3 regions of the Kitasatospora sp. Ki12 genome follow, and region 2 is predicted to be linked to each of the others. Evidence: predicted binding sites of a transcription regulator. Region 2 holds the regulator's gene; each other region holds the start of a gene.
What was found. The regulator HrcA, encoded in region 2, represses chaperone genes, less so after heat shock. The targets are predictions, from matches to a motif close to TTNGCACTCNGNNNNNCNGAGTGCNAA.
Positions count from the first base shown of each region.

Region 1 (7,559 bases), 2.1 Mb from region 2:
GCCTGGTGCGCGCCGTCGAGAAGTTCGACTACGCCAAGGGCTTCAAGTTCTCCACGTACGCGACGTGGTGGATCCGGCAGGCGATCACCCGGTCCATCGCCGACCAGTCCCGCACCATCCGGCTGCCCGTGCACCTGGTGGAGGAGCTGGGGCGGATCCGCCGGGTGCAGCGCGAGAAGTCCAAGGAGCTGGGCCGCGAGGCCGAGCCGGCCGAGATCGCGGCCGAGTTGGACACCACCGAGGCCCGGATCAAGGACGTGCTGGACTGGGCGCGCGACCCGGTCAGCCTCAACATGTCCGTGGACGACGAGGGCGAGACCCAGTTCGGCGACCTGGTGGAGGACACCGGGGCGACGTCCCCCGAGGACGCCGTGATGGTCATGCTCCGCCGTGAGGAACTGGACGGCCTGATCGGGCGGTTGGACGACCGCACGGCCTCGATCATCCGGTCCCGCTACGGGATGGAGGACGGCCGCGAGCGCACCCTGACCGAGGTGGGCAAGCAGCACGGCCTCACCCGTGAGCGGATCCGCCAGATCGAGAAGCACGCGCTGGCCGAGCTGAAGAAGATCGCCGACCATGCGGGCTTCGAGGCCGCCTGACCCAGACCGCCTGACCCAGGCGCCAGCCCCAGGCCCCGGCCCCAGGCACCGACGGCCTGCCGAGCCCCACCCGGGCCCTGATGCGGAGCGCTCCGCACCAGGGCCCGAGGCGTGCCGCGGGGCTCTTAGGCTGGAGGGTAGGACGTGACGGGCAGGGCGATGTGAGCGACGGAGTGGACAGGGTGAGCGAGCGGGAACAGGAACGGCCGACGGACCAGGCCCAGGACCAGGACCGGCCCCAGGCGCTGGAGCACCGGAGCCAGGACCAGGCCCGCCGGAAGGAGGCCGCGGCCAAGGCCCGGCTGGTCTTCCGGGACCCGCTGGACCAGCAGTCGCGGGACGACACCGATGCCGGCTGGAGCGAGGGCTCCGGAGCGGGAGGAAGCGGTGGGCGGGGGCTGGACTGGTACCTGAGCCAGCGCCCGCCGCACCACGGGGACTGAGGGAACGGGCAGGGAAACGTACCGGGACGGACGGTCCGCGCCTCAGCGCATCGGCGCGACCAGTGCGTCGCGGATCTCGGTCAGCAGTTGGACCTCCTTGGCCTCTGCCTCCGCCGCCTCCTCGGCGAACGACGTGCGGCGGGCCGCCATCCGGTTCATGGGCACGATCAGGACGAAGTAGACGACGGCCGCGGTGATCAGGAACTGCAGGACGGCGCTGAGCACCGACCCCCACAGGATGAGGATTCCGGACGTGACCTCACCGGTCGGGCTCACCTCGCAGGGCCCCTTGAGGCAGGAACTGTAGGAACCCAGGTCCTTCGTTCCGAACACACCGACGATCGGGTTGATCACGCCCTTGACGAAGGCGTTGACGATGCTGGTGAACGCCGCGCCGATGACCACGGCGACGGCGAGTTCGACGACATTTCCGCGCAGCAGGAATTCCTTGAAGCCCTTCATGCCGCCTCGAACGACGAAGTCGTCGCCAGGTCACGGGTGATCTTCCGCGGCTCCGAATTGACAACCCGTCCGGCCCAGCGCACCCCCGCCGGTCGGCGGCAGCCCGGCCCGGGCGGGCCCGAACGCGAGCGCCGCGGCCACCGCGAGCAGCACCAGCGCTGGCACCCCGGACCGCCGCGCCGCGCTGCGCCAGCGGTGCCAGCCGCCGCACCCGCGCCGGATCGGCGGGAAGCCGGGCAGCTCCTGCCGGGGCGGTACGGCGGGCGCGGGCAGTGGGACGGAGAAGCTCACGGTCGTCATGGACGCACCTCCGGGGGTTCGGGTGGCCGGCCCCGGTGGACCGGCTGACGACCCCCACGATGCGCACCCCGGACGGCTCCGGGAAGCCGTTTCCCCCAGCCTGTGGACAACCCGCCCCCGCGGACGGCTCCGTACACCCGCACGGGTGGATCCGACCCGCCCGAGGTGTCGGAAGCGGTACGGCGGGACGCCGGGACGAGGAGACGCCGGCACGCGAAGGCGCCGGAACGCGGAAAGGCCCGTCGGCCCCGCGTGGAAGCGGGGCCGACGGGCCTTCCGAGGACGTGCTGGGCGCCCGGGTCGTCTCCGCCCCGGGAGCGGCGTCAGCTCGCGGCCGGAGCCGGGCTGGACGGGGCCGAGGAGCCCGTGCTCGGCGCGGGCGACGGGGTGGACGACGTCGAGGACGTCGAGGACCCGGAGCTGACCGAGCTGCTGGAGGAGGAGCGGCTGTCGGTCCGGTAGAAGCCGGAACCCTTGAACACGACACCCACCGCAGAGAAGACCTTGCGGAGCCGTCCCTGGCAGTCGGGGCACGTGGTCAGCGCCTCGTCGGTGAACTTCTGCACCGCCTCCAGGCCGTTGCCGCACTCGGTGCACTGGTACTGGTACGTGGGCACTTGTCTTCCTCCTGGCACTCTCGCCTGATGAGTGCTAACGATGGTCAATGATGCGGTATTCCGCTGGATCAGTCCAGCGACTCCGGTGTGACATGCGACCGGGCCCGGCCGCTCGACCACCGCCCGCACGCGGCCCCCGCCCGTGCCCCGCTCAGCCCTTGGCCGCCCCCACCAGCTGCTGGGCGCCCCCACGCTCGCCGGAGCCCGCCGCCGCGCCGGTCCCGGCGCCCACCGCCGAGCCCGCGACGATCCGGGTCGATCCCGCCCCGGGCGCCACCAGCAGGTGCCGCATCGAGTACAGCGCGACCAGGCCCAGTCCGGCGCCGATCACCGGCACCAGGAACCCGGTCGACGGGCCGTGGCCGTCGATCAGCTTCCCCGCCGCCATCGAGCCGACCGCGAGGCCGAGGCCGATGGCGCCGGTCAGCCAGGTGAAGGCCTCCGTCTTGGCGCCGTCCGCGACCAGCGTCTCGACCAGGGTGTAGCCGCTGATCAGGGTCGGCGCGATGGCCAGGCCGCAGACCAGCCCGGCGACGGTCAGCGCGACCAGGTTCGGCATCGCCCACAGCGTGGAGCAGCCCAGCACGAGCAGCGCGTAGCTCATCAGCATCCGCTGCTGGACGGGCCGCCGCCAGGCGATCACGCCGTACAGCACGCCGGCCAGCATCGAGCCGCCCGCGAAGATCCCGTACACGGTGCCGCCCGCGCTGTGCTGCCCGACCGAGTCGGCGAAGGCGTTCACCGAGACCTGCATGCCGCCGAACACCGCGCCGACCCCGAGGAAGGTCCCGGCCAGCAGCCGGACGCCGGGGGAGGCGAGCGCCGAGGCGCGCTTGGTGCCGGGCTGCGGCACGATCCGGGCGGGGGCGGTGCGCCGCTGGGCGGCGAAGGCCAGGCCGCCGACGAGGGTCAGCGCGGCCTCGGCGGCCAGGGCGGTCGCCGGGCTGGCGAGGGCCGCGATGCCGGAGGCCAGGATCGGGCCGATCACGAAGGTGAACTCGTCCGTCACGGACTCGAAGGCGAAGGCGGTGCTGACCCGGGCCGCCGAGGCGTCGGACGGGCCGTCGGCGGTGAACCGGGCCACCCAGCGGGCCCGGACCATCGCGCCGATCTGCGGCACGCTCGCGCCGGCCGGGACGGCGGCCAGGAACAGGCTCCAGGCCGGCGCGTGCCCGAGCGCCAGCGCGATCAGCGCGCCGACCGAGACGGCGTGCACCAGCACGGTCGGGACGAGCACCGAGGCCTGCCCGTACCGGTCGGCCAGTCGCCCGGTCTGCGGCCCGATCAGGGCCTGGGCGACGGCGGCGACGGCGGTGACGGTGCCGGCGGTGCCGTACGAGCCGTGGGTCTGGGTGACGAGCAGCAGGATGCCCATGCTGAGCATCGCGTACGGCAGTCGTGCGACGAGGGCGGGTGCCAGGAAGGTCCAGGCTCCGGGGGTGCGCAGCAGCTCGCCGTACCCGACGCGGGCGGGGGGCTGGGCTGCGGTGGTGTCCGCGCTGGTGTGCGCGGCGTTCTCGACCGTTCGGCGGGCCGTCACGGTCGGTCCTTCCTGCTGCCTGGTAGCGCGGCAGGGCATGGTGGAGCCCCGACGGCGCCGAGAGTCGTCCTCTCGCGCGTCGACCGGGGTAGATACCGGGTCGGCCCGGTGGTTACCGGGGTCGGACCGCGGCCGCCGAGCGGTCGCGCCAACTCTGCGTCAGGCAGATGCTGGGGTGGTCTAGCGGTGGTTATACGGCGTGGTCGAACCAGCATACAGTTACGCGCGTAGATTCCGCCAGTCCACCCCAGTCCCACGGGCCCCACGGGACCCGCCCGGCACCGCTCGGCCGGGCCGGCCCACCCCGCTCGGCCGGGCCGCCCGTCACCGCCCGTTGAGCCACCCGGCGAGCTTGCCGCCCTTGTCCACGGCCCGCAGCCGCCGCTCCGCGGCCTCGCCGACCTCGTCCGTGGTGACCACCAGCAGCTCGTCCCCGCCGCGCAGCACCGTCGCCTTGTCCGGCACGAAGGAGTTCCCCTCGCGCACGATCAGGGTGACCGCCGCGCCCTTGGGCAGCCGCAGCTCGCCGATCTCCACGCCGGACATCCGGGAGGCGGGGGAGAGCGCGACCGACAGCAGGTGCCCGTGCAGCTTCTCCAGCGGGGCGGACTCGATGCCGAGGTCCTGGCCCATCGAGCCCTCGCCGATCCGCAGCCGCTTGGCCACCCAGGGCAGGGTCGGCCCCTGGAGCAGGGTGAAGACGACGACGAGGATGAAGACGATGTTGAACACGTCCTCGGCCCGGTGCGCCCCGGACACCACCGGGATGGTGGCCAGCACGATGGGCACCGCCCCGCGCAGCCCGGCCCAGCTCAGCAGCGCCTGTTCACGGGCCGGCACCTTGAACGGGGTCAGCGAGGCGACCACCGAGAGCGGCCGGGCCAGGAAGACCAGCACCGCGCCTATGACCAGCGCGGGCACCACCGCGGAGCCCATGGTCGCGGGCGTGCAGAGCAGGCCGAGCAGCACGAACATGCCGATCTGCCCGATCCAGGCGAGCCCGTCGGCGAAGCCGCGGACGGCCGGTCCGTGCGGCAGCTTGGAGTTCCCGAGGATCACCGCGCAGATGTAGACGGCGAGGAAGCCGGAGCCGTGCAGCAGCGCGCCGCCCGCGTAGGCGAGCACGGTGAGCGCCATCACGGCGATCGGGTAGAGGCCCGAGGAGGGCAGCGCGACGTGCTTGAGCCCGAAGGCGCCGAGCTTGCCGACGGCGAAGCCGATCGCGGCGCCGATCGCCAGCTCGGCGAGGATCGTGCCGATCAGGACGTACCAGGGGTCCAGCTCCCCGGTGGTGGCGAAGGCGACGACCAGGATGACCACGGGCGCGTCGTTGAAGCCGGACTCGGCCTCCAGCAGGCCGGTGAGCCGGTGCGGCAGCGGGACCATCCGCAGGACGGAGAAGACGGCGGCCGCGTCCGTCGAGGAGACGATGGCGCCGAGCAGCAGGCTGGTGCGCCAGTCCAGGCCGACCAGCCAGTGCGCGCCGGCCGCGGTGGCGAACACGCTGATGCCGACGCCGAGGGTGGCGAGCACGGTGGCGGCCGGCATCACCGGCTTGATCTCGCGCCAGCTGGTCTTGAGGCCGCCCTCGGCCAGGATCACCACGAGCGCCGCGTAGCCGATCACCTGGGTGAGTTCGGCGTTGTTGAACGTGAGGCCGATCCCGTTCTGGCCCAGCGCCACGCCGATCCCCAGGTAGATCAGCAGGCTGGGCAGCCCTGACCGGGTGGAGATCCGGACGGCGACCACCGCGAAGAGCAGGATCACGGACGCTTCGAGGAGCAGCTGGTTCAGATGGGCGACGTTCACGCAGGGGCACCTCGGGCAGGCATGGGCGGGCGGGGTGTCTGGCGGTGCAAAGGGGGTGGCCCGTTAAGAAGGCGTCAATGCTCCTCTTACGGATCGTTACTCAGTCTAACATTTTGCCATATCTTTAGCTTGGTCCCCCGTTCACAGTGCCCGGCCGACTCGGCCTAATGTGGTGCCCTGCCACGGCCGCAGGCCCTGGACACGCCCCGCCCGCCCCGAAGTCAGGACCGCAAGGACCCAGATGCCCCGCTCGAAGAAGTTCCGGCGCGCCCGTCTGTTCGTGATCGTGCTGGTCGTGCTGATGGTGGCCGGCGTCGGCTACGGCGGCTACCGCGGGGTCTCCGCGGTCCGCGCCTCCTTCCCGGAAGTGGACGGCAGCGTCAAGGTCGCGGGCCTGAGCGCGCCGGTCGACGTGAAGCGGGACGCCAACGGCATCCCGCAGCTGTACGCCGACACCTCCGAGGACCTGTTCCGCGCCCAGGGCTACGTCCAGGCGCAGGACCGTTTCTGGGAGATGGACGTCCGGCGGCACATCACCGCCGGCCGGCTCTCCGAGATGTTCGGCGACGGCCAGGTCGACACCGACACCTTCATCCGCACCATGGGCTGGCGGCAGGTGGCGCAGAAGGAGTACGACACCAAGCTGTCGCCGGAGACCAAGAAGTACCTCCAGTCCTACGCGGACGGCGTGAACGCCTGGCTCGCCGAGCACCCCGGCGGCGCCCAGGCCTCGCTGGAGTACGCCCTGCTCGGCGTCGTCAACAGCGGCTACAAGCCCGAGCAGTGGACCCCGGTCGACTCGGTGGCCTGGCTCAAGGCGATGGCCTGGAACCTCTCCGGGAACCTCCAGGAGGAGATCGACCGCTCGCTGCTGGCTCAGGACTTCACCCCGGACAAGATCGCCGAGCTGTACCCGGACTACCCGTACGCCCGCAACGGCACGATCGTGAAGACCGGCACCGTGAACGGCGACACCTACCGTCCCGCCGACGGCTCCCCGCAGCCGGGCAACGGCACCGCCACCACCCAGGGCGCGGCCACCACCAAGGCGCTGCTGCAGGGCCTCACCGACCGGATCGACGGGATGCCGCAGCTGCTCGGCCGCCCCGGCCAGGGCATCGGTTCCAACTCCTGGGTGGTCGCCGGGTCCCACACCACCACCGGCAAGCCGCTGCTGGCCAACGACCCGCACCTCGGCCCCGGCCTGCCCTCGGTCTGGTACCAGATGGGCCTGCACTGCCGGACCGCCTCCCCGGCCTGCCAGTTCGACGTCTCCGGCTTCACCTTCGCGGGCATGCCCGGCGTGGTGATCGGCCACAACAAGGACATCGCCTGGGGCTTCACCAACCTCGGCGCCGACGTGACCGACCTCGTCCTGGAGAAGGTCACCGGCCCGGAGACCTACCAGGTCGACGGCAAGGACGTGAGGTTCGACCTCCGCAAGGAGACCATCAAGGTCGCCGGCGGGGACGACCGCACCATCACCGTCCGCACCACCCAGACCGGCGCCCCGCTCATCTCCGACCAGCGGACCGAGCAGCAGAACGTCGGCAAGTACGCCCCCAACGGCACCTCCGCCCCCGACCGCGGCACCAGCGGCTACGGCGTCGCCCTGCAGTGGACGGCGCTCAGCCCCGGCAAGACGATGGACGCCGTCTTCGCGCTGGACAAGGCCAAGAACTGGGACGAGTTCCGCGCCGCCGCGAAGGACTTCGCCGTCCCCGCCCAGAACCTGATCTACGCCGACGCCAAGAACATCGGCTACCAGGCCCCGGGCACCATCCCG
Region 1 covers NZ_BAAIHT010000001.1:1,315,306-1,322,864, reverse strand. Annotated here, with positions in the region: gene ACYP53_RS05590 (sigma-70 family RNA polymerase sigma factor) at 1-602, shown strand, start outside; gene ACYP53_RS05585 (hypothetical protein) at 785-1,045, shown strand; gene mscL (large conductance mechanosensitive channel protein MscL) at 1,088-1,507, opposite strand; gene ACYP53_RS05575 (hypothetical protein) at 1,538-1,807, opposite strand; gene ACYP53_RS05570 (FmdB family zinc ribbon protein) at 2,131-2,424, opposite strand; gene ACYP53_RS05565 (MFS transporter) at 2,576-3,964, opposite strand; gene ACYP53_RS05560 (potassium/proton antiporter) at 4,289-5,773, opposite strand; gene ACYP53_RS05555 (penicillin acylase family protein) at 6,015-7,559, shown strand, end outside.
Region 1: the regulator HrcA is predicted to act here: its motif matches at 2,436-2,462, upstream of ACYP53_RS05570 (FmdB family zinc ribbon protein).

Region 2 (7,559 bases):
ACGGCGACCCGGCCGCCGTCCCCGCTGACCGCGAAACCGTCGACGTCGTGCACCAGTTGCTCGACCCGGCGCTTCTTCAGGTCGAAGCGCTCCAGCACCGGCCGGGGCCGCTCGTCCTCCAACGAGGCCGCCTCGTCGCCGAGTTCGCCGAGCAGCGGGGCCCTGGTCCAGAGCAGGCCGTCCTTGGCGGCCCGCAGGGTGCCGAACAGCCCGCCCTCGACCGGGAACGGGACGATCCGGTCGGCGATGCCGTCCAGGTCCACCCTGGTCACCGGCGCGCCGTCGGTGCCGCCCTCCTCGCCGTCCGCCTTCTTGGCCCGCGGCTCGTCCTCCTCCCCGCCGAGCGGGCGCCCGGCGCGGTGCGGCCCGAACGGGGACGGGGTGTCGGCGGCCAGCGTGATCAGGTACGGGCGGCAGCCGTTGGGGAAGGACAGGTCGAAGACGTGCGAGTCGTAGACCGGGTCGAAGTTGCGCACCGACAGGAACGCCAGGTAGCGGCCGTCCGCGGTGAAGGCCGGCGAGGTGTCGATGAAGCGCTGCTGAGTGGCCTCGCTCACGGTGCGGGTGGCCAGGTTGGCCAGCACGATCTGGCGCAGCGAGTACGGGCCCAGCCCCGGCACCGGCCGCGACCAGGCCAGCCAGGCCGAGTCCGGGCTGAACACCAGCCCGCTGACCTCGCCGTCGGTGCTGCGGTCCAGCTCGTGCACGGTGCCGTCGGAGAGCGACACCAGCAGCACCCGGCCGTCGTGCACGCCGAGCGCGGCCTGCTTGCCGTCCGGGGAGACGGTGAGCACGTTGACCCGGCCGAGCTGCCCGGCGGCCAGCCGGCGGCGCTCGGCGCCGTGCACGGCGGGCGCGAACTCCAGGGCGTCCTCGCCCTCCGCGTCGGACACCCAGAGCACGCCCTGGGCGCCGTCCTCGCCCGGCACCACCCGGGCCAGGCGCCCGCGCACGCCCGGGGTCTCGTCCAGCACCCGGGCCGGGCCCTCGCGGTGGGTCAGCCAGTGGACACTGCCGCGCACCACGACGGCGCTGGCCCGGCCGGTGCGGTCGGGGGCGACCGTCTCCAGCCAGTGCGCGGCGTGCACCGGGCGGGGGCGGCGGCCGCTGCGCGGGCCGGCCAGCCGGACGTCCAGCGGGCGCGGCTCGGCGCCGGCCAGGTCGTCCAGCAGCCAGAGGTCACCGGCCCGGTGGAACACCACCCGGGTGCCGTCGGTGGCGGCGTTGCGGGCGTAGAAGCCGTCCCGGCCGGTGGTGTGGCGGCGCAGGTCGGAGCCGTCCGGGAGGCTGGACCACAGCTCGCCGACGCCCTCGTGGTCGGACAGGAAGCCGATCCGCCCGCCCGGGGCGCCGTCCGGGCCCGCCACCCACAGCGGCGAGGACAGCTGGCCGTCCAGCTCCTGGTGGATCCGGGCGAACTCCTCCCGGCCCAGCCACAGCTTCCCGGCCCGGCCGCCCCGGTACCGCTTCCACCAGGCCGGTTCGCGGATCGCGGCGCTGGCCAGCAGCACCCGGTCCCCGCCCGGCTCGAAGGCGATCCCGCCGACCGGCCCGTACGGCAGCCGCACCGGCTCGCCGCCGTCCAGCGGCAGGGCGTGCGCCCAGGTGCGGCGCAGGGTGGCCTGGCCGGCGGTGGTGGTGGCGATCGGGCGGCCGTCGGCCGTCCAGCCCTGCACCCGGGTCTGGCCGCTGCCCCAGTGGGTGAGCCGGCGGGACGGACCGCCGTCCACCGGCACCACGTGCACCTCGGGCGCGCCGTCCCGGGTGGAGGTGAAGGCGATGTGCCGCCCGTCCGGGGAGAACCGGGGGTCGTGGACCGGCCGGTGGTCGGCCGTCAGCCGCCACGCCCGGCCGCCGTCCAGCGGGGCGAGCCAGAGGTCGTTCTCGGCGACGAAGGCGACCAGGTCGCCGTGCAGGTGGGGGTGGCGCAGGTAGGCGCCCGCGGAGGTGCTCAGGGAGTCCGTCACGCGGCCAGCGTAAGCACGTACGCGGAGGAGCCGCCGGGCTTTTCGGCAGAGTCGGGCCCCTCGGACGAGCCCGGCTGGACCCCGGCGCGCGGCCGTAGTAGGCGCACCCCCCACGGCCTCCCTCCTCCGCGCTACGCCCAGCGGCCGGTGCGCCCCAGCAGCAGCGCCCCGGCGGCCACCCCGGCCGTGGAGGTGCGCAGCACCGAGGGGCCCAGCCGGTACGGCGCGGCGCCGGCCTGTGCGAAGGCGGCCAGCTCCTCCGGGGAGACCCCGCCCTCCGGGCCGACCACCAGCACCAGGTCCCCGTCGGCGGGCAGCGCGGCGTGCGCCAGCGGCTCGGAGCCCTCCTCGTGCAGCACGGCGGCGAACGCGGCCTGGGCCAGGACCGGCGCCAGCTGCTTGGTGGTCATCGGGTCGCGCACCTCGGGGAAGCGCAGCCGGCGGGACTGCTTGCCCGCCTCCCGGGCGGTGGCCCGCCACTTGGCGAGCGCCTTGGCGCCCCGCTCGCCCTTCCACTGGGTGATGCAGCGGGAGGCCGACCACGGGATCACCACGTCCACGCCGACCTCGGTCATGGTCTCCACGGCCAGCTCGCCGCGGTCGCCCTTGGGCAGCGCCTGGACGACGACGATCCGCGGCGCGGGCAGCGGCTCGCGCCGCACCGCGGTGACGGCCACGTCGATCGCGTCCTTGCCGTGCACCCCGGCGACGGTCCCGTCCACGCCGAGCCCCAGCCCGTCGGCCAGGGTCACCGCCTCGCCGGCCTCCAGCCGCTTCACGGCGGCGGCGTGCCGCCCCTCCGGGCCGTCCAGGCGCACCACGGTGCCGGGCTCGGCGGCGGCGATCCGCTCGGTGTCGACGACGAAGACGGGCGCGGTCATGCGGGGGAACCTTTCCGGAGTGGGCCCGGCGGCCGCCGGGGCCGCGGGGGAGAAACGCGAGAGGGGTGCCGGGGGTCGGCCCCCGGCACCCCTCCGCGGCCGGCTACCGGCCGTTGAAGGCGTCCTTCAGGCGGGAGAACAGGCCCTGCTGGCCCGGCGCGAACTGGCCGGACGGCTGCTCCTCGCCGCGCAGCACCGCGAGGCGGCGCAGCAGCTCCTCCTGCTCGGAGTCGAGCTTGGTGGGCGTCTTCACCTCGACGTGCACTATCAGGTCGCCCCGGCCGCCCCCGCGCAGGTGGGTGATGCCCCGGCCGTGCAGCGGGATCGACTGGCCGGACTGGGTGCCGGGCCGGATGTCGACCTCCTCCAGGCCGTCCAGGGTCTGCAGCGGCACCCGGGTGCCGAGCGAGGCCGCCGTCATCGGGATGGTGACGGTGCAGTGCAGGTCGTCCCCGCGCCGCTGGAAGATGGTGTGGGTGGTCTCGGCGATCTCGACGTACAGGTCGCCGGCCGGGCCGCCGCCGGGGCCGACCTCGCCCTCGCCGGCCAGCTGGATCCGGGTGCCGTTGTCGACACCGGCCGGGATCTTGACCGTCAGGGTGCGACGGGCGCGGACCCGGCCGTCGCCGGCGCACTCCGGGCACGGGGTCGGCACGACGGTGCCGAAGCCCTGGCACTGCGGGCAGGGGCGGGAGGTCATGACCTGGCCCAGGAAGGACCGGGTGACCTGGGAGACCTCGCCCTTGCCGCGACACATGTCGCAGGTCTGCGCGGAGGTGCCGGGGGCCGCGCCCTCGCCGCTGCACGTGGTGCAGGTGACGGCGGTGTCGACCTGGAGCTCCTTGGTGGTGCCGAACGCGGCCTCCTCCAGGGTGATCTCCAGCCGGATCATGGCGTCCTGGCCGCGGCGGGTGCGCGAGCGCGGGCCCCGCTGGCCGGCCGCGGCGCCGAAGAAGGCGTCCATGATGTCGGAGAAGCCGAAGCCCGCGGCGCCCGCGCCGAAGCCGCCCGCACCGCCGCCGCTCGGGGACAGCGGGTCCCCGCCGAGGTCGTAGACCTGGCGCTTCTGCGGATCGGAGAGCACCTCGTAGGCGGCGTTGATCTCCTTGAACCGCTCCTGCGTCTTCGGGTCCGGGTTGACGTCCGGGTGCAGTTCGCGTGCCAGGCGCCGGAACGCCTTCTTGATCTCGTCCTGCCCCGCATCCCGTCGGACGCCGAGTACCGCGTAGTAGTCCGTGGCCACCAAATGCTCCGCTTGTTCCGCCTGTAGTAGTGCTGCGACTGGACGCCGTCAGTTTGCCCGACGGCTGTTTGCTACGACTCGGCCAGGATCTGACCCACGTACCGCGCCACCGCCCGCACCGCCCCCATTGTGCCCGGGTAGTCCATCCGGGTCGGACCGATCACACCCAGTTTGGCCACGCTCTCGTCGCCCGAACCGTAACCGACGGACACCACCGAAGTGGAAATCAGCCCTTCGTAGGCGTTCTCACGCCCGATCCGGACCGTCATCCCCGCGTCGTTGGTCTCACCCAGGAGGCGGAGCAGGATGACCTGCTCCTCCAGGGCCTCCAGCACCGGCTGGATGGTGAGCGGGAAGTCGTGGCCGAGGCGGGTCAGGTTGGCCGTGCCGGCCAGCATGATCCGCTCCTCGTTCTGTTCCGCGAGGGTCTCGAACAGCGTCGCCAGGACCGTGCTGACGGTCGGCCGGTCGGCCTGGTCGAACGCCGCCGGGAGCTCCTCCAGGAGCCCCGGGACCTCCGGGAGGCGGCGGCCGGCCGCCCTGGTGTTGAGCGCGGTCCGCAGGTCCGCCAGGACCGTCTCGCCGACCGGGCCCGGGCAGTCGACCATCCGCTGCTCGACCCGGCCGGTGTTGGTGATCAGCACCAGCATCACCTTCGCCGGGGCCAGCGCCACCAGCTCGATGTGCCGCACCGTGGAGCGCGTCAGGGACGGGTACTGCACCACCGCGACCTGCCGGGTCAGCTGGGCGAGCAGCCGCACGGTGCGCGCGACCACGTCGTCCAGGTCGACCGCGCCGTCCAGGAAGTGCCGGATGGCCCGGCGCTCCGGGGCGCTCATCGGCTTGATCTCGGCGAGCTTGTCGACGAAGAGGCGGTACCCCTTGTCGGTCGGGATCCGGCCGGCGCTGGTGTGCGGCTGGTGGATGTAGCCCTCCTCCTCCAGCGCCGCCATGTCGTTGCGGACGGTCGCCGGCGAGACCCCGAGGTTGTGCCGCTCCACGAGCGCCTTGGAACCGACCGGCTCCTCGGTGCCCACGTAGTCCTGCACGATCGCGCGGAGCACGGCGAGCTTGCGGTCGTCCAGCTGGCGGACCTCACCGGCCATGGGGCACGCACCTCCGTCTTCGCACGTTGTCCGTCTGTGTCCCTGTGTGTCACTGGGTTACTGCTGCGGGCCGCTCCGGGAGACCCCGCCCTTGGCACTCTGAACACGCGAGTGCCAAAACCGTATCTGCCAGTGTAAGGCCCGGGTCCTACGGCAGGAACGGCCCGACCGGCGTGATCCTGCCCGCAGTTCCGGGTACGGCCCGCGGGGCGGTGACCGTTCACGCTTCCCGGCGCGGGGGTGGTGCCCCGGGGCCGTCCGGGTGGCAGCATCGAAAGCGACGGCGAACGGAGGAGCAAGCGATGTCGAGCTCGGGCCAGCACAACCGTTTCGCACCCGATCGCGGCCTGACCGGCCGCATGGTCGCGACGATGTTCGTGATCGGGCTGCTGTACGTCGGTTTCACCGGCCTGCTGATCGCGCTGCTGCGCGGCGCCTGGCCGCTCATCGTCCTGATCTCCGGCGGGCTGTTCGTGGCCCAGTTCTGGTTCAGCGACAAGATCACCGAACGGGCGATGGGCGCCCACCAGGTGACCCCGGAGGAGTTCCCCCAGCTGCACGGCACGATCGACCGGCTCTGCGCGCTGGCCGACATGCCCAAGCCCCGCGTGGCGGTCGCCGACAACGACATGCCGAACGCCTTCGCCACCGGCCGCAACCCGCAGAACGCCGTGGTCTGCGTGACCACCGGCCTGCTGCGCCGGCTGGAACCGGAGGAACTGGAGGGCGTCCTCGCCCACGAGCTCTCCCACGTCGCCCACCGGGACGTCGCGGTGATGACCATCGCCGGCTTCCTCGGCGTGCTCGCCGGCGCGATGACCCGGATCGCCGTGTACGGCGGCTTCATGGGCGGCAACCGCAACAGCAACGACCAGAACGCGGCCATCGCGGCGCTGATCATCCCGCTGGTCTCGATGGTCGTCTACGCGATCAGCTTCCTGCTCACCCGGCTGCTGTCCCGCTACCGCGAACTGGCCGCCGACCGCGCCGCCGCCCAGCTCACCGGCCGGCCCAGCGCCCTCGCCTCGGCCCTCACCAAGGTCACCGGGCAGATCGCGGCCATCCCCAGCAAGGACCTGCGCCAGGCCCAGCCGTACAACGCCTTCTACTTCGCCCCCGCGCTGAGCGCCCGGGAGACCGCCTCGCAGCTGTTCTCCACCCACCCGTCGCTGGAGAAGCGGCTGGAGCAGCTGGCGAGGATCTCCGAGCAGCTCGGCCGCTGACCGCCCGAGGACACGCCCGAACACACGCCCCGAACACACGCCCCGAGCACACGAGAGGACCGCCGTGGGAATCCTGGACACCCTGTTCGGCCGCAGCAAGCCCGTCAAGCCCGACCTCGACCAGCTGTTCGGCGTGCCGTCCGCCGCGCTCACCCTGGAGGCCGCCGCCGGCTTCCTCCCCACCGGGCTCGGCTCGGTCTGCTTCGCGGCCGTCGAGGGCGCGGCCTTCGTCCAGGTCGAACAGCAGGTGCGGGCGCTGCTGGACGCCGACACCGAGCGCGGCGGCGTCCCCGTGGAGGCCTCCAAAGACGACTACGGCTACTCCTGGCTGCTCGCCCGGCACTCCCCCGGGGAGCTCCCGGAGCTGGTGAACGACCTGCACGCGGTCAACAGCGAGCTGGAGGCGAACGGCTTCGGGCCGCAACTGCTCTGCTCGCTGGTCGCCTTCCGCAACGGGGAGGGGCAGTCGCTGGGCCTGGTCTACCTCTACAAGCGCGGCACCTTCTACCCCTTCGCCCCGATGCCCGGCGGCGGCGAGAAGCGCAACAGCCCGCTGGAACTGCAGGTCAACGCGATGCTGGGGAACGACCTGCGGCTGGAGAAGGACCTCGGCCGCTGGTTCCCGGTCTGGGGCGCGCCGGGCCTCTGACGGCCCGTCCGCCGTCCCTATGATCACCCGTATGCGCAGCCGCGAGTACGGACCCGACCTGACCCCGCCCTGGAAGAAGCAGGCCCCCGCGCCGGAGGTGCCCGCCGAGCGGGACCTGGTGGTCGAGGAGGCGGCGACCGGCTACTGCGGGGCCGTGGTGCGCTGCGAGAAGACCGCCGAGGGGTTCACCGTCACCCTGGAGGACCGTTTCGGCAAGCACCGGGTCTTCCCGCTGGTCCCGCGCGGCTTCCTGCTGGAGGGCCGGGTCGTCACCCTGGTCCGCCCGGCCGGCCCGGCGCCGTCCAAGGCGCCCGGCCGCACCGCCTCCGGCTCGATCGCCGTCCCCGGGGCCCGCGCCCGGGTCGCCCGCGAGTCGCGGATCTACGTCGAGGGCCGGCACGACGCCGAACTGGTCGAGCGGGTCTGGGGCGACGACCTGCGCGTCGAGGGCGTCGTCGTCGAGTACCTGCGCGGCATCGACGACCTGCCG
Region 2 covers NZ_BAAIHT010000001.1:3,427,326-3,434,884, reverse strand. Annotated here, with positions in the region: gene ACYP53_RS15090 (S41 family peptidase) at 1-1,967, opposite strand, end outside; gene ACYP53_RS15085 (16S rRNA (uracil(1498)-N(3))-methyltransferase) at 2,099-2,848, opposite strand; gene dnaJ (molecular chaperone DnaJ) at 2,952-4,091, opposite strand; gene hrcA (heat-inducible transcriptional repressor HrcA) at 4,163-5,197, opposite strand; gene htpX (zinc metalloprotease HtpX) at 5,500-6,420, shown strand; gene pspAB (PspA-associated protein PspAB) at 6,485-7,069, shown strand; gene ACYP53_RS15060 (DUF3097 domain-containing protein) at 7,101-7,559, shown strand, end outside.

Region 3 (7,559 bases), 740 kb from region 2:
TGGAACGCCTCGAACTGCTCTCCGCCCCGGGCGAGCGGGTGCTGCTGATCACCTGGTGGAGCGGCGAACCGGCGCCCGTCGCCGACCCGCCGGCCGGACTGCTCGGCCGTCCGGTGCACCGGTGGTCGTTCACCAGCCAGCACGTCGAACAGGACCTGGCCGGGAACCGCCGCCCCGGCCGCTACCGTGCATAGCTGAGAGAAAGCTGGACGGGAACCGGGAGCGCGGTGCGGTGAGCAGGTACGGGCTGAGCAGGAACGGGCTGGGCAGGACCAGGGCGTACGCGGCGGGGGCGCTGGCCCTGCTGGCCTTCGCCACCGCGTGCGGCGACAACGGCGGCGGCGCCGCCCCCGCCGCCACCACGGCGGCGCCCGTCGCGCCCAAACCCACCGGAGCCGCCCCCACCAGCGCCGCCGCCACCCCCGGGGCCACCGCCCCGGCGGGCGCCAACGCGGCCGCCTGGGCGAAGTGGAACCTCACCCCGCTCCCACCCGCCCCGGCGGCGCCCGCCGACAAGCCCGTCAAGCTCGAACGGACCGGCCCGGTACCGGTGTTCAGCGAGGTGAAGACCACCGACAAGGTCGTCTTCATCACCATCGACGACGGCGCCGAGAAGGACCCGAAGTTCGTCGAGATGCTGACCGACCTCAAGGTGCCGATCTCGATGTTCCTGACGAAGGACATCGTCAAGAACGACTACGGCTACTTCAAGCCGCTCCAGGCGCTGGGCAACCACATCCACAACCACACCGTGGACCACCCGGTGATGAGCAAGCTGTCGCCGGAGAAGCAGAAGGCCGAGATCTGCGACGACCAGGCCGCGCTCACCCAGCAGTACGGCACCGCCCCGCTGCTGTTCCGCCCGCCGTTCGGCGACGGCGCCAACACGCCGACGCTCAACACCTCGGTGCAGGAGTGCGGCCCGCGCGCGATCGTGCTCTGGCGCGAGTCGATGCAGATCCACGACATGCAGTACCAGGCGGCGGACAAGAAGCTGAAGCCCGGCGACATCATCCTGGCGCACTTCCGCGGCCCCAAGGAGCTCAAGGGCGCCACGATGACCCAGATGTTCGGCGACATGCTGGCCCGGATCCAGGAGCAGGGCTTCTCGGTGGCCCGGCTGGAGGACTACATCCAGGCCCCCGCCTCGTAGCCGCCGCTACGAGGCTAGGAGGCCCGGACCGGCTGCCCCAGCATCATCAGCGGGCCGTGGTCGGTGCGGCTGAGGATCACCGTGACGGAGTTCGGCCCGGAGGGCTTGAGCTGGCGGCGCAGCTCCTCCGGGGTGATCGCCATCCCGCGCTTCTTGATCACCACGGTGCCGACCGCCCGCTCGCGCAGCAGCGCCTTCAGCTTCTTGATGTGGAAGGGCAGCACGTCGGTCAGCTCGAAGGCGTGCGCGTACGGGGTGGCGACCAGCTCGTCCGAGGTCAGGTAGGCGATCTTCGGGTCGATCAGCCGGCCGCCGACCCGTTCGGCCACCTCGGCCACCAGGTGGGCCCGGATCACCGCGCCGTCCGGCTCGTACAGGTAGCGCCCCACCGGGCCGGCCGGCGGGTCGGGCAGGTCGCCGCCGACCAGGCTGGCGCCCTCCGGCAGCAGCGTGGCGCGGTGCGGGCGGGCGGCCTTGGTGCCGAACCAGAGCACCGCCTCCTTGACGTCGCCGTGGTCGGAGACCCACTCGGCCTCGGCGTCCTCCGGGACGGCCTCGTGCGGGATGCCCGGGGCGACCTTCAGCGCCCCGATCGGGGTCCGCCGGCCCGCCTCGACCGCCCAGGACAGCGGCGGGGCGTACGCCTCCGGGTCGAACACCCGGCCGCGCGAGGTCCGCCGGGCCGGGTCGGTGAACACCGCGTCGTAGCCGGCCACGTCCACCTCGGCGACGTCCGCGCAGCGCACCTCGACCAGCTCGGCCAGGCCCAGCGCGGCGGCGTTCGCGGCGGTGGCGGCGCAGGCCGCCGGGTCCTTGTCGACGGCCAGCACCTCGATGCCCGCCCGGGCCAGCGCCAGCACGTCCCCGCCGATACCGCAGCACAGGTCCGCCAGCCGCCGGACGCCCAGCTCGGCGAACCGCCGCGCCCGCCACTCGGCCACGCTGCGCCGGGTGGACTGCTCGACCCCGTTGGGCGTGAAGTACATCAGGTCGGCGTCCGCCCCGAACTTCGCCCGGGCCCGCTGCCGCAGCCGCGCCTGCCCGAAGGCCGCCGACACCAGCTCCGCCGGGTGCTCCCGCCGCAACCGGGTGGCCAGCGCCAGCTCCTCCTCGGGGGTGAACTCGCGCAACTCGGCGAGCAGGGCCTGGCCCTCGGGCGTCAGCAGCGGCTGGAGGTTCTCGGTGTCCACGGGATCATTCTCGCCGGTCGAGGGTCAGTCGACCGGCCACCGGGACGTGCTCACCACAGGACGCCCGAGGAGAACAGCGCGGGCAGGACGAACGGCGCGATCCCGGCGGCGACCGGGACGAACCGGTAGCCGGACCGCCGGCTGCGGACGACCACCACGAGGCTCGCCACCAGGGCGACCACCGGGGCGGCCATGACCGCGACGCCCAGGACGCCCCAGCCCCAGCCGCTCCCGTCGTCGCCGGCGCCGGGACCGTTGGCGAAGCTGCCGATGAGGAAGAACACGGCGACCGGGAGCACGGCGCCCAGCAGGGGCAGCGCCAGCAGCGCGAGGGACGCGTCCTTGAGCCGGGACGGGCCGACGCCGGTGGCGTTCATCGGAGGGCTCCCAGACAGAGCAGGACGGGCAGCGCGAAGGGCGCGACGAGCGCGGAGAGCGGCAGCCACTGGTAGCCGTCCCGGCCGCTGCGGACGGCGACGGCGACGGGCGCGCCCCAGCCGATGACCACGGCGGAGAGCACGGCGCACAGGAAGTCGCCCCCGGTGTCGGAGCCGGCGGCCTCGGCGATCGCGCCGCCGGCCTGGAAGGCGACCAGCGGGAGGGCGCCCAGCAGTGGCAGGAGCAGCAGTGCGAGCGCGGCGTCCTTCGCGTCGGACGGGCCGACGCGCGTCGGGGTGTCGGTCATGGCACGAGTGTGCCGAGCGGGCGGCGAGCCGCACATGAGTACGGGTACTCATCCGTGATCCGGGATCTCCCGGGCGCGCCGTTGGCACTCTGGTTGACTGAGTGCTAACACGGGCCTATGGTCGTCCTTGGCACTCCCCACCGGGGGAGTGCTAACGCGAAGACGCGTGTCTGACCCCCGCGACGGCAGGCTCGCAGGCTCGCCCTACCCGTTAGAAAACCCCGTAATCTCCGAAGGGGAGCTCGGACGTGACCACCAGCAGCAAGGTTGCCATCAAGCCGCTCGAGGACCGCATCGTGGTCCAGCCGCTCGACGCCGAGACCACCACGGCCTCCGGCCTGGTTATCCCGGACACCGCCAAGGAGAAGCCCCAGGAGGGCGTCGTCCTGGCCGTCGGCCCGGGCCGCTTCGAGGACGGCCAGCGTCTGCCGCTCGACGTCGCCGTGGGTGACATCGTCCTGTACTCGAAGTACGGCGGCACCGAGGTGAAGTACCAGGGCGAGGAGTACCTGGTGCTCTCCGCTCGCGACGTTCTCGCGATCATCGAGAAGTAAGTCGTTCCTGACCCGCCCCGGATCCGTGTCCCAAGTGACAGGGGCCCGGGGCGTGGTTGTTGGTTCACGTAGTTCGGCGGCCGGTGGCCCGGTCGCAGCCCCGAGGGAATAGGGAACATGGCGAAGATCCTGCAGTTCGACGAGGACGCCCGCCGCTCGCTGGAGCGCGGTGTCAACAAGCTGGCCGACACCGTCAAGGTGACCATCGGCCCCAAGGGCCGCAACGTCGTCATCGACAAGAAGTTCGGCGCCCCGACCATCACCAACGACGGTGTCACCATCGCCCGTGAGGTCGAGCTGGACGACCCGTACGAGAACCTTGGCGCGCAGCTCGTCAAGGAGGTCGCCACCAAGACCAACGACGTCGCGGGCGACGGCACCACCACCGCCACCGTGCTGGCCCAGGCCCTGGTCAACGAGGGTCTGCGCAACGTCGCCGCCGGTGCCGGCCCGGCCGCCCTGAAGAAGGGCATCGACAAGGCCGTCGCCGCCGTCTCCGAGCACCTGCTGTCCGTGGCCCGCGAGATCGAGGGCAAGGACGACGTCGCCGCCGTCGCGTCCCTCTCCGCGCAGGACACCCAGGTCGGCGAGCTGATCGCCGAGGCGATCGACAAGGTCGGCAAGGACGGTGTCATCACCGTCGAGGAGTCGAACACCTTCGGCGTGGAGCTGGACTTCACCGAGGGCATGCAGTTCGACAAGGGCTACCTGTCGCCGTACTTCGTCACCGACGCGGAGCGGCAGGAGGCGGTCCTGGAGGACCCGTACATCCTGATCAACCAGGGCAAGATCTCCTCCATCCAGGAGCTGCTGCCGCTGCTGGAGAAGATCCTGCAGGGCGGTGCCTCGAAGCCGCTGCTGATCATCGCCGAGGACGTCGACGGCGAGGCGCTGTCGACCCTGGTCGTGAACAAGATCCGCGGCACCTTCAACGCCGTCGCCGTCAAGGCCCCGGGCTTCGGCGACCGCCGCAAGGCGATCCTCGGCGACCTGGCCACCCTGACCGGCGGCACGGTCATCTCCGAGGAGGTCGGCCTCAAGCTCGACCAGGTCGGCCTGGACGTGCTGGGCACCGCCCGCCGCGTGACCATCACCAAGGACGAGACCACCGTCGTCGACGGTGCCGGTGACGCCGAGGCCGTGGCCGGCCGCGTCGCCCAGATCAAGGGCGAGATCGCCGCGACCGACTCCGACTGGGACCGCGAGAAGCTGCAGGAGCGCCTGGCCAAGCTGGCCGGCGGCGTCTGCGTCATCAAGGTCGGCGCCGCCACCGAGGTGGAGCTGAAGGAGCGCAAGCACCGCCTGGAGGACGCCATCTCGGCGACCCGCGCCGCGGTCGAGGAGGGCATCGTCGCCGGCGGTGGCGCCTCCCTGGTCCACGCCGCCAAGGTGCTGGACGGTGGCCTGGGCCTGTCGGGTGACGAGGCGACCGGTGTCGCGGTCGTCCGCAAGGCGCTGCACGAGCCGCTGCGCTGGATCGCCCAGAACGCCGGCCTCGAGGGCTACGTCATCACCCACAAGGTCGCCGAGCTGGAGGCCGGTCACGGCTACAACGCGGCCACCGGCGAGTACGGCGACCTGCTGAAGGCCGGCGTCATCGACCCGGTCAAGGTCACCCGTTCCGCCCTGGAGAACGCCGCCTCGATCGCCTCCCTGCTGCTCACCACCGAGACCCTCGTGGTGGAGAAGAAGGAGGAGGAGGCCGACAGCGGTCACTCCCACGGTGGCCACGGCCACTCCCACTGACGCCTGATCAGTGACCGGAGGCCCGGTCCGCGCCCCGCGAGGGGCAGCGGGCCGGGCCTCCGGCTGTCATTCGCCCGCTCGCCCGTGACGCGGCTCGGGGCGGTTGTTCGTCCGTTGCCGGGTCGTCAGGGGCTTCAACTATCAGTAGAATTTTGCAGAACGCAAAGATTGCCTTATAACTAAGGCATGATCGAGGCCCGCCACCTGCGCGTCCTGCGTGCCGTCGCCCGCACCGGCTCCTTCTCCGCCGCCGCCCGCGAGCTGGGGTGTACCCAGCCCGCCATCAGCCAGCAGATGAAGGCCCTGGAGAAGTCCGTGGACACCCCGCTGGTGGTCCGTTCGGGCCGCGGGATGCAGCTCAGCGAGGCCGGGCGGGTGCTGCTCAAGCATGCCACCGGGATCCTGGCGGGGCTCTCCGCCGCCGAGGAGGAGGTGGCCGCGATCGCCGGGCTGCGGGCCGGACGGGTGCGGCTGGTCTCCTTCCCGACCGCGAGTTCCACCCTGGTGCCGCCCGCGGTCGCCCGGCTGCGGGACGGCCATCCGGGGGTGCGCGTGTCGCTGGTCGAGGCGGAGCCGCCGGAGTCGCTGGCGATGCTGCGCGGCGGCGAGTGCGAGATCGCGCTGGCCTTCCGCTACCCGCAGTCCGACGGCGCCGCCGCGCTGCCGGCCCCGGCGCACGGCACGCCGCGCGAGGCGCGGGCCGAGGCCAACCTGGAGGCCCAGCAGCTGACCGCCGGGACCGACTGGTCCGATCTGGTGGTCACCCCGCTGCTGGACGACCCGCTGGTGGGCGTGCTGCCCGCCGCCCACCCGCTGGCCGGGCGGGGCGGCCCGGTGGGGCTGGCCGAGCTGGCGGGGGAGCAGTGGATCGCCGGCTGCCCGCAGTGCCGGGGGCACCTGGTGGAGCTGTGCGCCGGGGCCGGCTTCGAGCCCCGGATCGACTTCGCGACGGACGACTACCCGGCGGTGGTCGGCCTGGTCGCGGCCGGGCTGGGGGTGGCCGTGCTGCCCCGGCTGGCGCTGCAGTCGGTGCGCCCTGACGGCGTGTCGACGGTGCCGGTGCGGACGGCCTCCGGGGCGCCGGCGGTGCGCCAGGTGGTCGCGCTGACCCTGTCGGACCTGGCCGAGGTGCCGGCCGTGGCCCTGATGCTGGAGCGGCTGGCGGGGGCGGCCGCCGCCCGCTGACGGTGCCTGCGGGGCCCGTGCCCGCGGCGCCCAGGCCGCGACGCCGTGAGGAAACGTTTCTTCACGGCGCGCCGAGGAGGCGGGTCAGTGCCGCGCGATCGCCGGCGGGGTCAGCGGGACCTCCACCAGCCGGTGCCGCGAGCGGCCCAGCATCTCCTCGCGCTCGTCCTCGGTCATCCCGCCCCAGACGCCGTACGGCTCGCGGACCGCCAGCGCGTGCGCCGCGCACTCGGCGATGACGGGGCAGCGCATGCAGACCTCCTTGGCGCTGGCCTCGCGCGAACTGCGCGCGGCTCCGCGCTCGCCCTCGGGGTGGAAGAAGAGCGAGCTGTCCACGCCACGGCAGGCTGCGGAGAGCTGCCAGTCCCAGAGGTCCGCGTTGGGACCGGGGAGGCGGGAGAAATCTGCCATGGCTCATTCCCTTCAGAGGCTGTCGGCCGTCGGCCGGGCGTTCGGCGGGCTGCTGCCGAGCGGCACGGCGGGGCTTCTATGCACTGGTGTGGACACCTGGAAATATGACTTAAGGCAACTCCATGGACAAGTCACCCACACACTGGCACAACAGTCAATGACCATACGAAAGCTATAAAAACGGGCAAAGTGGGCAAGGGCCTCCGGCGGGCGCGGGCGTGGCAATCGGGTGGCCGACGGGGCGCACGACGCGCCGAAACGGTGTGCGGGTCGCGCGCCCACCGCGCGCGAGCTGCGGAAAAGTGCGGCGTGTGCACCGCGATGCGGCTGATCGGTAATGGGTTGGCCACGTACAGTGGTGGAGATGGCCCTGAAGGCCGTAACTCATTCGAGTGACGGTCGTTGGAAGTGCGGAGGCGGTTAGCGGGCGCCGGACATCGGGAACGATCGCGGGCAAGTCGGGGCGATCAGCACGGAGTCTGTCGCCGATCGGCCGTGTCGTAGAGGTTCGTACCAGCCAGGAGGCTCAACGTGACGCGGATCAGCTGCGGAGGACGACGGTCATGACTTCCGTTCTCGTTTGCGACGATTCCCCGCTCGCCCGCGAGGCGCTTCGCCGCGCGGTCGCGACCGTA
Region 3 covers NZ_BAAIHT010000001.1:2,691,202-2,698,760, forward strand. Annotated here, with positions in the region: gene ACYP53_RS11895 (hypothetical protein) at 1-194, shown strand, start outside; gene ACYP53_RS11900 (polysaccharide deacetylase family protein) at 233-1,153, shown strand; gene ACYP53_RS11905 (class I SAM-dependent methyltransferase) at 1,168-2,343, opposite strand; gene ACYP53_RS11910 (hypothetical protein) at 2,394-2,720, opposite strand; gene ACYP53_RS11915 (hypothetical protein) at 2,717-3,028, opposite strand; gene groES (co-chaperone GroES) at 3,277-3,582, shown strand; gene groL (chaperonin GroEL) at 3,700-5,328, shown strand; gene ACYP53_RS11930 (LysR family transcriptional regulator) at 5,515-6,513, shown strand; gene ACYP53_RS11935 (WhiB family transcriptional regulator) at 6,598-6,924, opposite strand; gene ACYP53_RS11940 (response regulator transcription factor) at 7,488-7,559, shown strand, end outside.
Region 3: the regulator HrcA is predicted to act here: its motif matches at 3,110-3,136, upstream of groES (co-chaperone GroES).